2 regions of the Streptomyces sp. NBC_01298 genome follow, and region 1 is predicted to be linked to the other one. Evidence: riboswitches for the same ligand, from Rfam matches in the RefSeq annotation. Region 1 holds a riboswitch; the other holds the start of a gene.

Region 1 (5,520 bases):
ACTACGAGTACGAGGCGTGGGAGGGCCTGCGCGTCGCCGAGGGCTCGGCCACCGTGGCCCTGCGCATGGCCGAGGCCCTCGGCGGCCGGATCCGTACGGGCTCACCCGTCGAGGCGGTCGCGATACACCGGCCCGGCCGCAGCTCCGTACGCCTGGCCGGTGGCGAAACCCTCACCGCCGCCGCCGTGGTCAGCGCGCTCCCGGTGGGGCCGCTCCGGGCGGTCGCCGTCACCGGGGTCACGGACGAACGCCTCTCCTCCCTGCACCGCCAACGCCACGCCCTCGCGGCCAAGTTCACCGCCGCCTACGCCCGGCCCTTCTGGCGCGACCGGGGCCTCAGCGGCCTCTCCGAAAGCGAAGGGATCCTCGGCAGCACCTGGCCGCAGAGCGAAGGCATCCTCTCCGCCCTCGTCCCGCCCGAACGCTACGGCGTCCTCCTCGGTACGCCCGCACCCCTGCGCACCCCCGAACTGCTGGCCGACATCGCGCGCCTCTACGGCGACGAGGCCAACCGGCCGCTCGCCGCGTTCATCCGCATGTGGGGCACCGACCCGTGGACCCAGGGCTACGTCACCCAGTGGACCCCCGGCGACGTCATGGCCGTCGGCCCCCGCCACGGCACCCACGAACCCCCCTTCTACGTCTGCGGATCCGACCAGTGGGTGGCCGGCTACATGGAAGGCGCCGTCCGCACCGGACGAGCCGCCGCCGAGGAGGCCCTGCGCCGTGGCTGACACCCCGCACCACCGCACGGGACCCGTGGACCACCACACCGGGCCCCTCCACAACGACACCGGGCCCCTCCACAACCACATCGGGGGAGTGGACCAGCCGGCTGCCTCGGGCGAGACCATGCCCCTCACCGACCCCGCCACCGGCCGCGTGCACGGCCACGCCCCGCGCTCGGGCCCCGCCGACACGGACGCGGCCTGCCTCGCGGCAGCGGCCGCGTACGGACAGTGGTCCCTCACCACCCCGGCGATCCGGCAGCGCGCCCTCCTCGCCGTGGCCGATGCCATCGAGGCGCACGCCGACGCCTTCACCGCCGCCGAGACCGGGGACACCGGCAAGCCCGCCGAGCGGTTCAGGGACGACGAGCTGCCCGCGATCGCCGACGCCGTCCGCTACTTCGCCGGAGCCGCGCGGAACCTCCCGGGCGCCGCCGCGGCCGAGTACACCGAGGGCCGCACCTCCCTGCTGCGCCGCGAACCGGTCGGCGTCTGCGCCCAGATCACCCCCTGGAACTACCCGCTGATGATGGCCGCGTGGAAGATCGCTCCGGCCATCGCCGCCGGAAACACCACCGTGCTCAAGCCCGCCGACACCACCCCCTCCTCGTCCGTGCTCCTGGCCCGGATCGCCGCGGAGCACCTGCCGCCGGGCGTGCTCAACGTCGTCTGCGGGGACCGCGACGCGGGCCGCGCCCTCACCGCCCATCCGGCGGTCGCCCTGATCGCGGTCACCGGCAGCGTCCGAGCCGGACGGGAGATCGCGGCGGCCGCCGCGGCCGGCCTCAAGCGGGTCCACTTGGAGCTCGGCGGGAACGCACCCGTCATCGTCCACGAGGACGTGGACGTGGAAGCCACCGCCGCCGCCCTCGCCGCGGTCGCCTACTACAACGCCGGCCAGGACTGCACCGCGCCCACCCGGTTCCTGGTCCACCGCCGGATCCACGACGCGTTCCTCGCGGCCTTCGCCGCCGAGGCGGCCGGGCTCCGCGCCGGCGCCGACTTCGGTCCCCTCAACAACGCCGGCCAACTCGCCTCCGTACGAGGACTGCTGGACCGGCTGCCGCCCCACGCCCGAATCGTCACCGGCGGCAGCCGGTTCGCGGGCCCCGGCTTCTTCCACGAGCCCACCGTGATCGCGGGCGTCCGCCAGGACGACGAGATCGTGCAGGAGGAGATCTTCGGACCCGTCGTGACCGTCCAGTCCTTCGCGGACGAGGCCGAGGCCCTGCACCTCGCCAACGGAGTGCGCTTCGGCCTGGCCGCGAGCGTGTGGACCACCGGCCACGAGCGCGCGATGCGCGCCACCCGCGCCCTGCACACCGGCATCGTCTGGGTGAACACCCACGGCACCACGGTCTCCGAGATGCCGCACGGCGGAGTCAAACACTCCGGCTACGGCAGCGACCTCTCCCTGTCAGGCCTCCTGGACTACACCCAGGCCAAGCACGTCATGCTGTGAGCGGGTCGTCGGCGCCAGCGGGGTCGTCCAGGGCCAGGAGCGTCAGCGGTACGTTGCCGCGTACTGCCTGCGAGTAGGGGCAGACCGCGTCCCCCGGTGCAGCAGCGGCTGGAGGTCTGCCGCCCGCCACCCGGGCAGGCTGACGGTGAGGGCCACCGCCAGACCGTAGCCCGCAGGCGTGTCCGTGGTGCCGAGCTGCACCTCGCACGCCACGCGTGCGGCGGAGGCGTCCGCCCCGAACTCGGCGGCGACCTCCGCGAGCGCGGAGGTGAAGCAGGCGGCGAAACCGGCCGCGAACAGCTGCTCGGGGTTGGTGGTGCCGGGGACGTTCTTGCGGGGCGGGGCGAGACGGACGTCCACGCGGCCGTCTTCGGTGCGGACGGATCCGGTGCGGCCCCCGGCGGCGTGCGCGGTCGTCCGGTACAGGCTGCGGGTGAGTGGCACGGTCATGGCGTTCGGCCCATCTTGCTCGACGAGGACGCTGCCCGGGTGCGGACAGCGGAAGGCGCCGCTGGTGCGGCACCTCGCGCGTCGTCGTGCGTAACCGGGTACGGCGCATCTCGTCCGGGGCCTGGGTTCGGCCGCCGGACAATCTAGCAACGGAGACGGCCGGCCGGGGCGTCGCCCGCGGTGACCCTCCTCACCCGTGGCAGGCCGCGTCGCGCTCCTCGGCCCGGGGCCGTTGCCGGCTGCGGTACGCCCCCGGAGGCATGCCCTCCCACCGGTTGAAGGCGCGGACCAGGGCCGTCGCACCGCTCAGGCCGACGAGCGGCGCGATCCGGTCCAGCGGCAGGTCCGTGGTCTCCAGCAGCCGCCCGGCCCGGCCGTGGCGGGCGGTGTCGAGGAGCGCGCGCCACGACGTGCCCTCCGCGTGCAGGGCCCTGCGCAGGGTACGGACGCTGAGGCTGAGCTCCTTGGCGGGGCCGTCGGGGCCCGCGTCCGCGAGCGGGGCCTCCTCCAGCCACTGCCGTACGCGCTCGGCGACGGTCGAGGTCACGGCCGTGGACAGCCGGCGCAGGAGCCGGTCGGCGTAGGCCCGGTGCAGGGCGTTGAGCGCCGGGTCGTAGAGCGGGCGGCGCCGGTCGAGGTCGTCGTCGGCGACCGTGATCGCGGTCTCCGGGGCATCGAAGACGACGGGGCAGCCGAGGACGTCGGCGTACGGCTCCGCCGAGCCCCTGCGGGGGTGGGTGAAGGACACGGCCAGGGGCGCCCAGCCGTCGCCGGCGATCCAGCGGCCCGCCCGCACCATGCTGCTGACGACCGCCTCCACCTGCTGCGGGTGCATGGCCTCCGGCGCGACGTTCGGCCGGTAGCAGACCCGCCCGACGCCGGCGCGGCGCTGCAGGGTCACCGCGCCCGCCTGGCTCACCAGGGGGTGGTAGCGCTCGGCCGCCCGCGCGGCGTCCGCGAGGCTGGCACACGTGAGGACGAGGTGGCCCAGGATGTGCAGTCCCTCGGGCCTGATGCGGTCGCCCACGAGGAGTCCGGTGTGCGGGCCGGCGCCCACGGCGCCCAGTACTTCGTCCCACAGGGCACGCATCTCGCCGAACTCCAGCCGGTCCGTGGGCAGGGCCCGGGCGGCCGACCCGCCGGTGCCCTCCGCCGTGGCGCTCAGGACGGCGAGGGCGTAGCACGCGGCGACTGAGGGCGGCTCGATGGCTGACACATCGGTCAGTCAATGCGGACGCGCCGCCCGCGTCAACACCGCCCGCGTCACCGCGGCCCCGGCACGGCGCCCCGGCACGGCGCTCCGCGGCACCGCCCGCGGGACGACGCCGGGGCCGGTCCGGAGAGTCAACGGGTTGGCCGCCGAAGTCAATGACGGCGCCGGGGGCTGCTCCTAAGGTCGGCCTTCGGGCACCAAGAGCGGCACGCTCCAGCGCCCCCCCGCTCGGGGAGCGTGCCGCTCTTGCTGTCGCGATCGCCACCGCTCAGAGGAGTACGCCGTGATTCTCTTCCTGCTCCCCGCGGGAGACTACGACCCCACCGAGGCGGCGGTGCCCTGGGCCGCCCTGCGGAAGGCCGGCTTCGAGGTGCGGTTCGCGACCCCGGGCGGCAAGGCCGCGTACGCCGACCCCCGGCTCACGGACCTCGGCTTCTCCTGGCTGTCGCCCTGGCTGATGACCCGCCGCGCCGAGCTCGCCGCCTACCGGGACCTCACCGAGGACCCCCATTTCCTCGCCCCCTCCCCGTACGAGGAGGTGGACCCGGCCGACGTCACGGGCCTGTTCGTCCCCGGCGGCCACGCCCCGGGCATGCGCACCCTGCTCGAGGACGCCACCGCCCAGCACCTGTTCGCCCGGGTCTTCACCCAGGGGCTGCCGATGGGGGCCGTCTGCCACGGAGTGCTCCTCGCCGCCCGGGCCAAGGATCCCGCCACCGGGCGCTCGGTCCTCCACGGCCGGCGGACGACGGCCTTGACGTCCCTGCTGGAGCTGACCGGGTGGAACCTCACCCGGTTCTGGCTGGGGCGCTACTACCGGACCTACCGCACCACCGTGCAGCAGGAGGTCACCGCGGCGCTCGCCGATCCGGCCCACTTCCTCACCGGCCCGCCGCTGCCCCTCCGCGACACCGCCGCCCGGCCCGGACGCGGCTTCACCGTCAAGGACGGCAACTACGTCTCCGCGCGGTGGCCAGGCGACTGCCATCGCCTGGCGGCCGAGTACCTGGCCCTGGTCCGTACCCATGTCATGTCATGAACGCACTGTGAAGGAGAAGGAGAAAGGGATGGGGATGAACCGTCGAAGAGCCCCCGGGCGAAGCCGGTACTTGTTAGCCGGCCTGGTCCTCGCACTGGTCACCCTGCTGCTCGGCCCCCCGGCCGTCGGCGCGGCGGCGGGCCCGCAGTGGTGGGAGCCCGTGGCGCGCCCGGCCCCGGACTCGCAGGTCAACGTCACCGGGGAGCCGTTCACCGGCACCGACGCCCAGGGCCGGGTCCGCGGATACGTCGACGGGCACGTCCACCTGATGTCCGACGAGGCCTTCGGCGGACGGCTGGTCTGCGGAAAGACCTTCTCCGCGGCGGGGGTGGCGGACGCCCTCAGGGACTGTCCCGAGCACTACCCGAACGGTGTCCTCGCCCTCTTCGACATGATCACCAAGGGTGGTGACGGCCGGCACGACCCGACCGGCTGGCCGACGTTCCGCGACTGGCCGGCCCACGACTCCGCCACCCACCAGCAGACCTACTACGCCTGGGTGGAGCGGGCGTGGCGGGGCGGCCAGCGGATCCTGGTGAACGACATGGTCACCAACGGGGTCATCTGCTCGATGCACTTCTTCAAGGACCGCGGCTGTGACGAGATGACCGCGATCAGGCTCCAGATC
Region 2 (5,520 bases), 2.0 Mb from region 1:
GTGAAGCCGAAGTACCGCCTGGCAGCCGTCGCCCTGACGGCAGCGCTCGCCATACCCGCGATCACCTCCTGCGACGCGATCTCGACCGCGATGGACTGCGCGAGCACGGCGGTCGCCATCACGGACGGCGCCAACGACCTCCAGCAGGCGGTCTCGCAGGCCGGCAACAGCCCGCAGGACGCCCAGAACGCGCTCAACGCGATCGAGGCCAACCTCAAGAAGGTCGGCGACCAGACGGACAACGCCGACCTGAGCAAGGCCATCTCCTCGATGAACACGGCCGTCCAGAACGTCCGCACCTCCATCGAGAGTGGCACCACCACCCCCGACGTCACCCCGGTCGCGGACGCGGCCAGGGAGATCTCGAAGGTCTGCACCCCGGGCTGAGCCCGCGGCCCGGAGGCCGCCGGGCGGCCCGGGATAATGGCCGCATGACCTCCACGCAGCCCAGCCGCCTGATCCTCGCCACGCGCAACGCGGGCAAGGTCACCGAACTCCGCGCCATCCTGTCCGCCGCCGGCCTGCCGCACGAGCTGGTCGGCGCGGACGCGTACCCGGAGATCCCGGACGTCAAGGAGACCGGCGTCACCTTCGCGGAGAACGCCCTCCTCAAGGCCCACGCCCTGGCCCAGGCCACCGGCCTGCCGGCCGTCGCCGACGACTCGGGCCTCTGCGTGGACGTCCTCAACGGCGCCCCGGGCATCTTCTCGGCCCGCTGGGCCGGTGCCCACGGCGACGACGCCGCGAACCTCGCGCTCCTCCTGGCCCAACTCGGCGACATCGCCGACGAACACCGCGGCGCCCACTTCTTCTGCGCGGCCGCCCTCGCCCTCCCGGACGGCACGGAACGCGTGGTCGAAGGCCGCCTCCTGGGCACCCTGCGCCACACCCCGGCGGGCACGGGCGGCTTCGGCTACGACCCGATCCTCCAGCCCCTGAACGAGTCCCGCACCTGCGCGGAACTCACGGCGGACGAAAAGAACGCCATCTCCCACCGAGGCCAGGCCTTCCGAGCCCTGGTCCCGGCGGTGAGGGAACTCCTGGGCTGACGCAGCCCGAACAATGCCGAAGGCCCCCTACGCGGCTGCGTAGGGGGCCTTCGTGTAGGTGCGGTCGGAGGGACTCGAACCCTCAAGGGATTTCTCCCACAACTACCTAAAAGTTGCGTGTAGGCCAATTCCACCACGACCGCGACTAGCCGGGCAATTCGGACATCAGGCTTGGCCGGCTGCGGCTAGTGTACGACTGCCTGGCTCCGGCGGGCGACACCATTGCGGCCGCGGCCCCCGCGGCACCAGGTGTCGGTCAGCGCATGGCAGTTGGGGCACAGGTAGCGGAGGTTTTCGCGGCGGTTGTCGAGCCAGTCCCCGTTGATGTGGTCGATGTGGAGCGTGATTGGCCGCCCTAGCCATTCGCCAGGGTTCCCGCAGTTCGCGCAGGTGCATGGAACTCCGACCTCCTGGAGTGCGCGGTGGAGGCGGGGTCGGTTGAGCCGGGCAGACCCCTCTGGGCGGACGTTGAGGGTGTCGGGTGCGACGGCTCTCGGGGCCACCGCTATGCCGGACGCCCAGGGGCGCCGCTTGAAGTGATTGACGTCGAGACCGAGTTGGGCGGCGCGTCGGCGTACCCGGCGGTGATTGACGTCGTTGACCTCGAGGCCGAGGGCGCGCATGAGGTCCGCGTAGCTGTTCGCCTTCGGCGTGGCGGAGCGCAGGAGTTCCTCGGGAATGGTCAGCCGGGAATTGCGGAAGTGTGTGGTGTCGATGCCGTAAGTCCGGAGCATTTTCCCGAGAACGGATCGGGACCGACTGTCGTCGGCCATGCCCAGTGCGCGAGCCGTACCGCGGATGCTGTCAGCGTCGGCAGCCGCCTTGGCGAGCTCTGCGGAGGTGAACGGCAACTCGATCACCTCGCGCCGCATGCCTGTGAAGTGGCTTGTGTCGATGCCCGCTGCCGTCATGCGTCGGACGATGTGCGACAGAGCGCCGGTGGCAGGGCGTATGCCGAGCTTGAGGGCCACCTCGCGCAGCGTGCTGGATGACGCGGCGGCCGCTGCTATCGCCTCGTCCGGGTACTTGCGCCACGGGCTGCGCTTCGTGAAGTGGCTGCTATCGATCCCAAAGAAGGTGACTCTCTCCTGGATCATGCGGCGCTGCCCGCTGCTCTCCTTGATGTGGAGTCGCCGCATGAGGTCGGCCCAGCCCTTCGAGTCGGCGACGGCGGCGGTCAGTGTGTCTCGGTCGTACAGTTCGGCCATGGTCCCCTCCGGTTCGGCCGCGCGTGCGGCCCTCGTACGGAGTAACGGACCGATAGTCGGACAGTTACGGCTGGATTCGTCCGGCATGCAGAACGGCCCGCACCGGGTGGGTGCGGGCCGCTGTGTAAGGAGGAGGGGGCGGGGTCAGATGCCCAGGTCCTTGATGATCTTGGCTACGTGGCCCGTGGCCTTGACGTTGTAGAGGGCGCGTTCGACCTTGCCCTCCTCGTCGACGATCACCGTGGAGCGGATGACCCCGGTGACGGTCTTGCCGTACAGCTTCTTCTCGCCGAACGCCCCGTACGCCGTCAGGACCTCCTTCGAGGGGTCGCCGACCAGGGTGACCTTCAGGTGTTCCTGCTCGCGGAACTTCGCCAGCTTCTCCGGCTTGTCGGGCGAGACGCCGATGACGTCGTAGCCGGCCGTGGCCAGCACCGCCAGGTTGTCCGTGAAGTCGCAGGCCTGCTTCGTGCAGCCCGGCGTCAGCGCGGCCGGGTAGAAGTAGACGATGACCTTGCGGCCCTTGTGGTCGGCGAGCGAGATCTCGTTGCCGTCCGCGTCGGGCAGGGTGAAGGCGGGGGCGATGTCGCCCGGCTCAAGTCGCTCGCTCATGCTCAACAGTCTCCTCAAGAGGGGATCGGTACGAAGTCGAGACTAAGCTGCTGACTGACTGTTCATGGCGGGCTACGCCCGCCATGGGACCGACCACGACGACGGAGGCAGCGCGGTGCCGGAAGCCAGGACCCCCGCACAGATCGAGGCGGACATCGTCCGCCGCCGCGAGCAGCTCGCCGAGGCGCTCGACGAGATCGGGGTGCGCATGCACCCCAAGACGATCGTCGGGGACGCCAAGGCGAAGATGGTCGGGAACATCGACCACGTCGTCGGTCGCGCCGTGGCGACGGTGAACCGGCTGGTGACCGATGCCGGCGACGGGCTGCGCCACGAGGACGGCGCCCCGCGCGTCGAGCGGATCGTGCCGGTCGCGCTGCTCGCGATCGGCGTCGTGGGGCTGCTGGTGATCTCGGCGCGACGCAAGCGCTGAGGCCCCGGCGGGGTGCGGGGCGGGTGTGGCCGGGTAGGTTCGGTGCGTGAGCGAGAACACCACCACCCACGACAAGCTGCCGATCCGCATGCTGCACGACCGCGTGCTCGTGAAATCCGATTCGCCGGAGGGTGAGCGCCGCTCGGGCGGCGGCATCCTGATCCCGGCGACGGCCGCCGTCGGCAAGCGCCTGGCCTGGGCCGAGGTGGTCGCGGTCGGGCAGAACGTACGGACGGTCGAGCCCGGGGACCGGGTGCTGTACGACCCTGAGGAGCGGGCCGAGGTGGAGGTCCGCGGGGCGACGTACCTGCTGATGCGGGAGCGGGACCTGCACGCCGTGGCCGCCGAGCGGCTGGAGGGGTCGGAGGACTCCACGGGGCTTTATCTGTAGCGCCAAGAGATGTGGGAAAGGGCCGGTGACCATCGTCACCGGCCCTTTTCGTTCTGCTTTGCTACGGTAGGGGAGAACCCCCGACGAGACGCGCCGTACCGGGTGGCTGTCGCGCTGTTGCCGATGGCTGCATGACAAGACGACGCACCCCGTTCCGCTCTCGTCCCGGAGGTGCCTGTCATGGCCTGGGTTCTGCTCATCGTCGCCGGTCTGATCGAAGTCGCTTGGTCGATCGGCATGAAGTTCACCGACGGATTCACCCGGCTCTGGCCGAGCGTGTTCACGGGCGCCGGCATCGTGGCGAGCATGGTGCTGCTGTCGATCGCGGTCAAGACCCTGCCGATCGGTACGGCGTACGGCGTGTGGGTCGGCATCGGCGCGGCCGGTGCGGCCGTGGTCGGGATGGTCGCCATGGGCGAGCCCGTCACCGCCGCCCGGATCTTCTTCATCTGCCTGCTGCTGGCCGCCGTCGTCGGGCTGAAGGCCACCTCCGGTCACTGAGTTCCGCCGGTGGTGGTTCTTGTCACAGGGGTCCCGGGCCGGGGAAGGGGACGGGGGGTGCGGGCCCCCCCGGACCGCTCGGCCGGGGGCCGGCGGGCATGCCGGAACCGGCGCCGGCGAAGTTCGGTTCACGGGCCTGTGCAGGGCCCCGGAATACAGCGGCGCTACAGGTCAGACCATCGTGGGGCGGCGGGGGTTGTATGTGCGGACGGGAATTTTTCCGGGGGCGCGGCACCGCGGGAAAACCCGAGGGGGGACGGGCCGGACGTGTGAGAGGGTTTGGCACCGCGGCGGTGATCTACAGGGCCGCGGGTTCATTCTCAGGGGGATACACATGGCTTTCGGTAAGCGTTCCGCGGTCCTGCGCGGCGTCGTCGTCGGTACGGCAGTCGCGCTCGCGGCGGCCGTCGCGGGCGGTACGGCGTTCGCCGACGGCGGCTCGGCCGACGCTGCGGCCGCGAAGGCCGCGGCCTCGCAGCGCGGCGGACACCAGGCCGGGCAGCCGGCGGCGCGCGCACTGGCCTCGGTCGAGACGCCGACCTTCCCGCTGTACGGGGTCAACAAGAAGAACTCCTCGCTGGACCTGTTCTTCGCGAACGGGACGGGCGGTTTCCAGCCCGCGTACAACATCGACCTGGACTACTCGTACCTCACCGATTTCATCGATGTGGACAACGACAAGGACGGGGACGCCGAAGCCAGCTGGGTCGTGTACAAGGACGGCAAGCTCCGCTACGGCTGGTCCGACGACCAGGGCCAGTACCAGTCGAAGCAGGTCGGGACCGGGTACCAGATCTACGGTTCGACGATGCTGTCCCCGGGCAACCTGGGCGGTGGCACGTCGGCCGACCTGCTGGGCGTCGACAAGGCGGGCGTGCTCTACGAGTACCTGGCCTACCCGGACGGCCGGGTCACCTCGCGGGTCAAGATCGGGGCCGGCTGGGGTCAGTACACCCAGATCGCCGGGCAGGGCGACCTGACCGGTGACGGCAAGGCCGACATCGTGGCGCGGGACGGCTCCGGGGTGCTGTGGCTCTACCGGGGCACCGGCAACTACGCGGCCCCGTTCGCGGCGCGCACGAAGATCGGTGCCGGCTGGAACACCTACAACCGGCTGGTGTCGGTGGGTGACCTGACGGGTGACGGCAAGACCGACCTGGTCGCGCGGAAGTCCAACGGGGACCTCTACCGCTACACGGGGACCGGCAGCGCTGCCGCCCCGTTCAACAAGCCGGTGAAGATCGGCAGCGGTTTCCAGGCCTACAACCTGCTGTGACCGGTCCGTAGGACATGCCAGTGGCCGCCCCCGAGGAGGGGGCGGCCACT

The links. Region 1 has a riboswitch for guanidine ahead of OG730_RS35705 (Ohr family peroxiredoxin). Riboswitches for the same ligand answer to the same signal wherever they lie in the genome.
Region 2: another riboswitch for guanidine. It lies ahead of OG730_RS26205 (DMT family transporter); the one in region 1 lies ahead of OG730_RS35705 (Ohr family peroxiredoxin).

Annotation. Positions count from the first base shown of each region.
Region 1 covers NZ_CP108414.1:7,802,722-7,808,241, forward strand. The annotation lists gene OG730_RS35695 (flavin monoamine oxidase family protein) at 1-734, shown strand, start outside; gene OG730_RS35700 (aldehyde dehydrogenase family protein) at 853-2,190, shown strand; gene OG730_RS35705 (Ohr family peroxiredoxin) at 2,233-2,640, opposite strand; guanidine-III (ykkC-III) riboswitch at 2,716-2,778, opposite strand; gene OG730_RS35710 (AraC family transcriptional regulator) at 2,831-3,856, opposite strand; gene OG730_RS35715 (type 1 glutamine amidotransferase domain-containing protein) at 4,137-4,892, shown strand; gene OG730_RS35720 (discoidin domain-containing protein) at 4,921-5,520, shown strand, end outside.
Region 2 covers NZ_CP108414.1:5,761,103-5,766,622, forward strand. The annotation lists gene OG730_RS26170 (hypothetical protein) at 1-387, shown strand; gene rdgB (RdgB/HAM1 family non-canonical purine NTP pyrophosphatase) at 432-1,049, shown strand; tRNA gene OG730_RS26180 (tRNA-Leu) at 1,109-1,192, opposite strand; gene OG730_RS26185 (HNH endonuclease signature motif containing protein) at 1,235-2,257, opposite strand; gene bcp (thioredoxin-dependent thiol peroxidase) at 2,402-2,869, opposite strand; gene OG730_RS26195 (DUF3618 domain-containing protein) at 2,985-3,302, shown strand; gene OG730_RS26200 (GroES family chaperonin) at 3,349-3,693, shown strand; guanidine-III (ykkC-III) riboswitch at 3,749-3,842, shown strand; gene OG730_RS26205 (DMT family transporter) at 3,874-4,194, shown strand; gene OG730_RS26210 (FG-GAP repeat domain-containing protein) at 4,529-5,470, shown strand.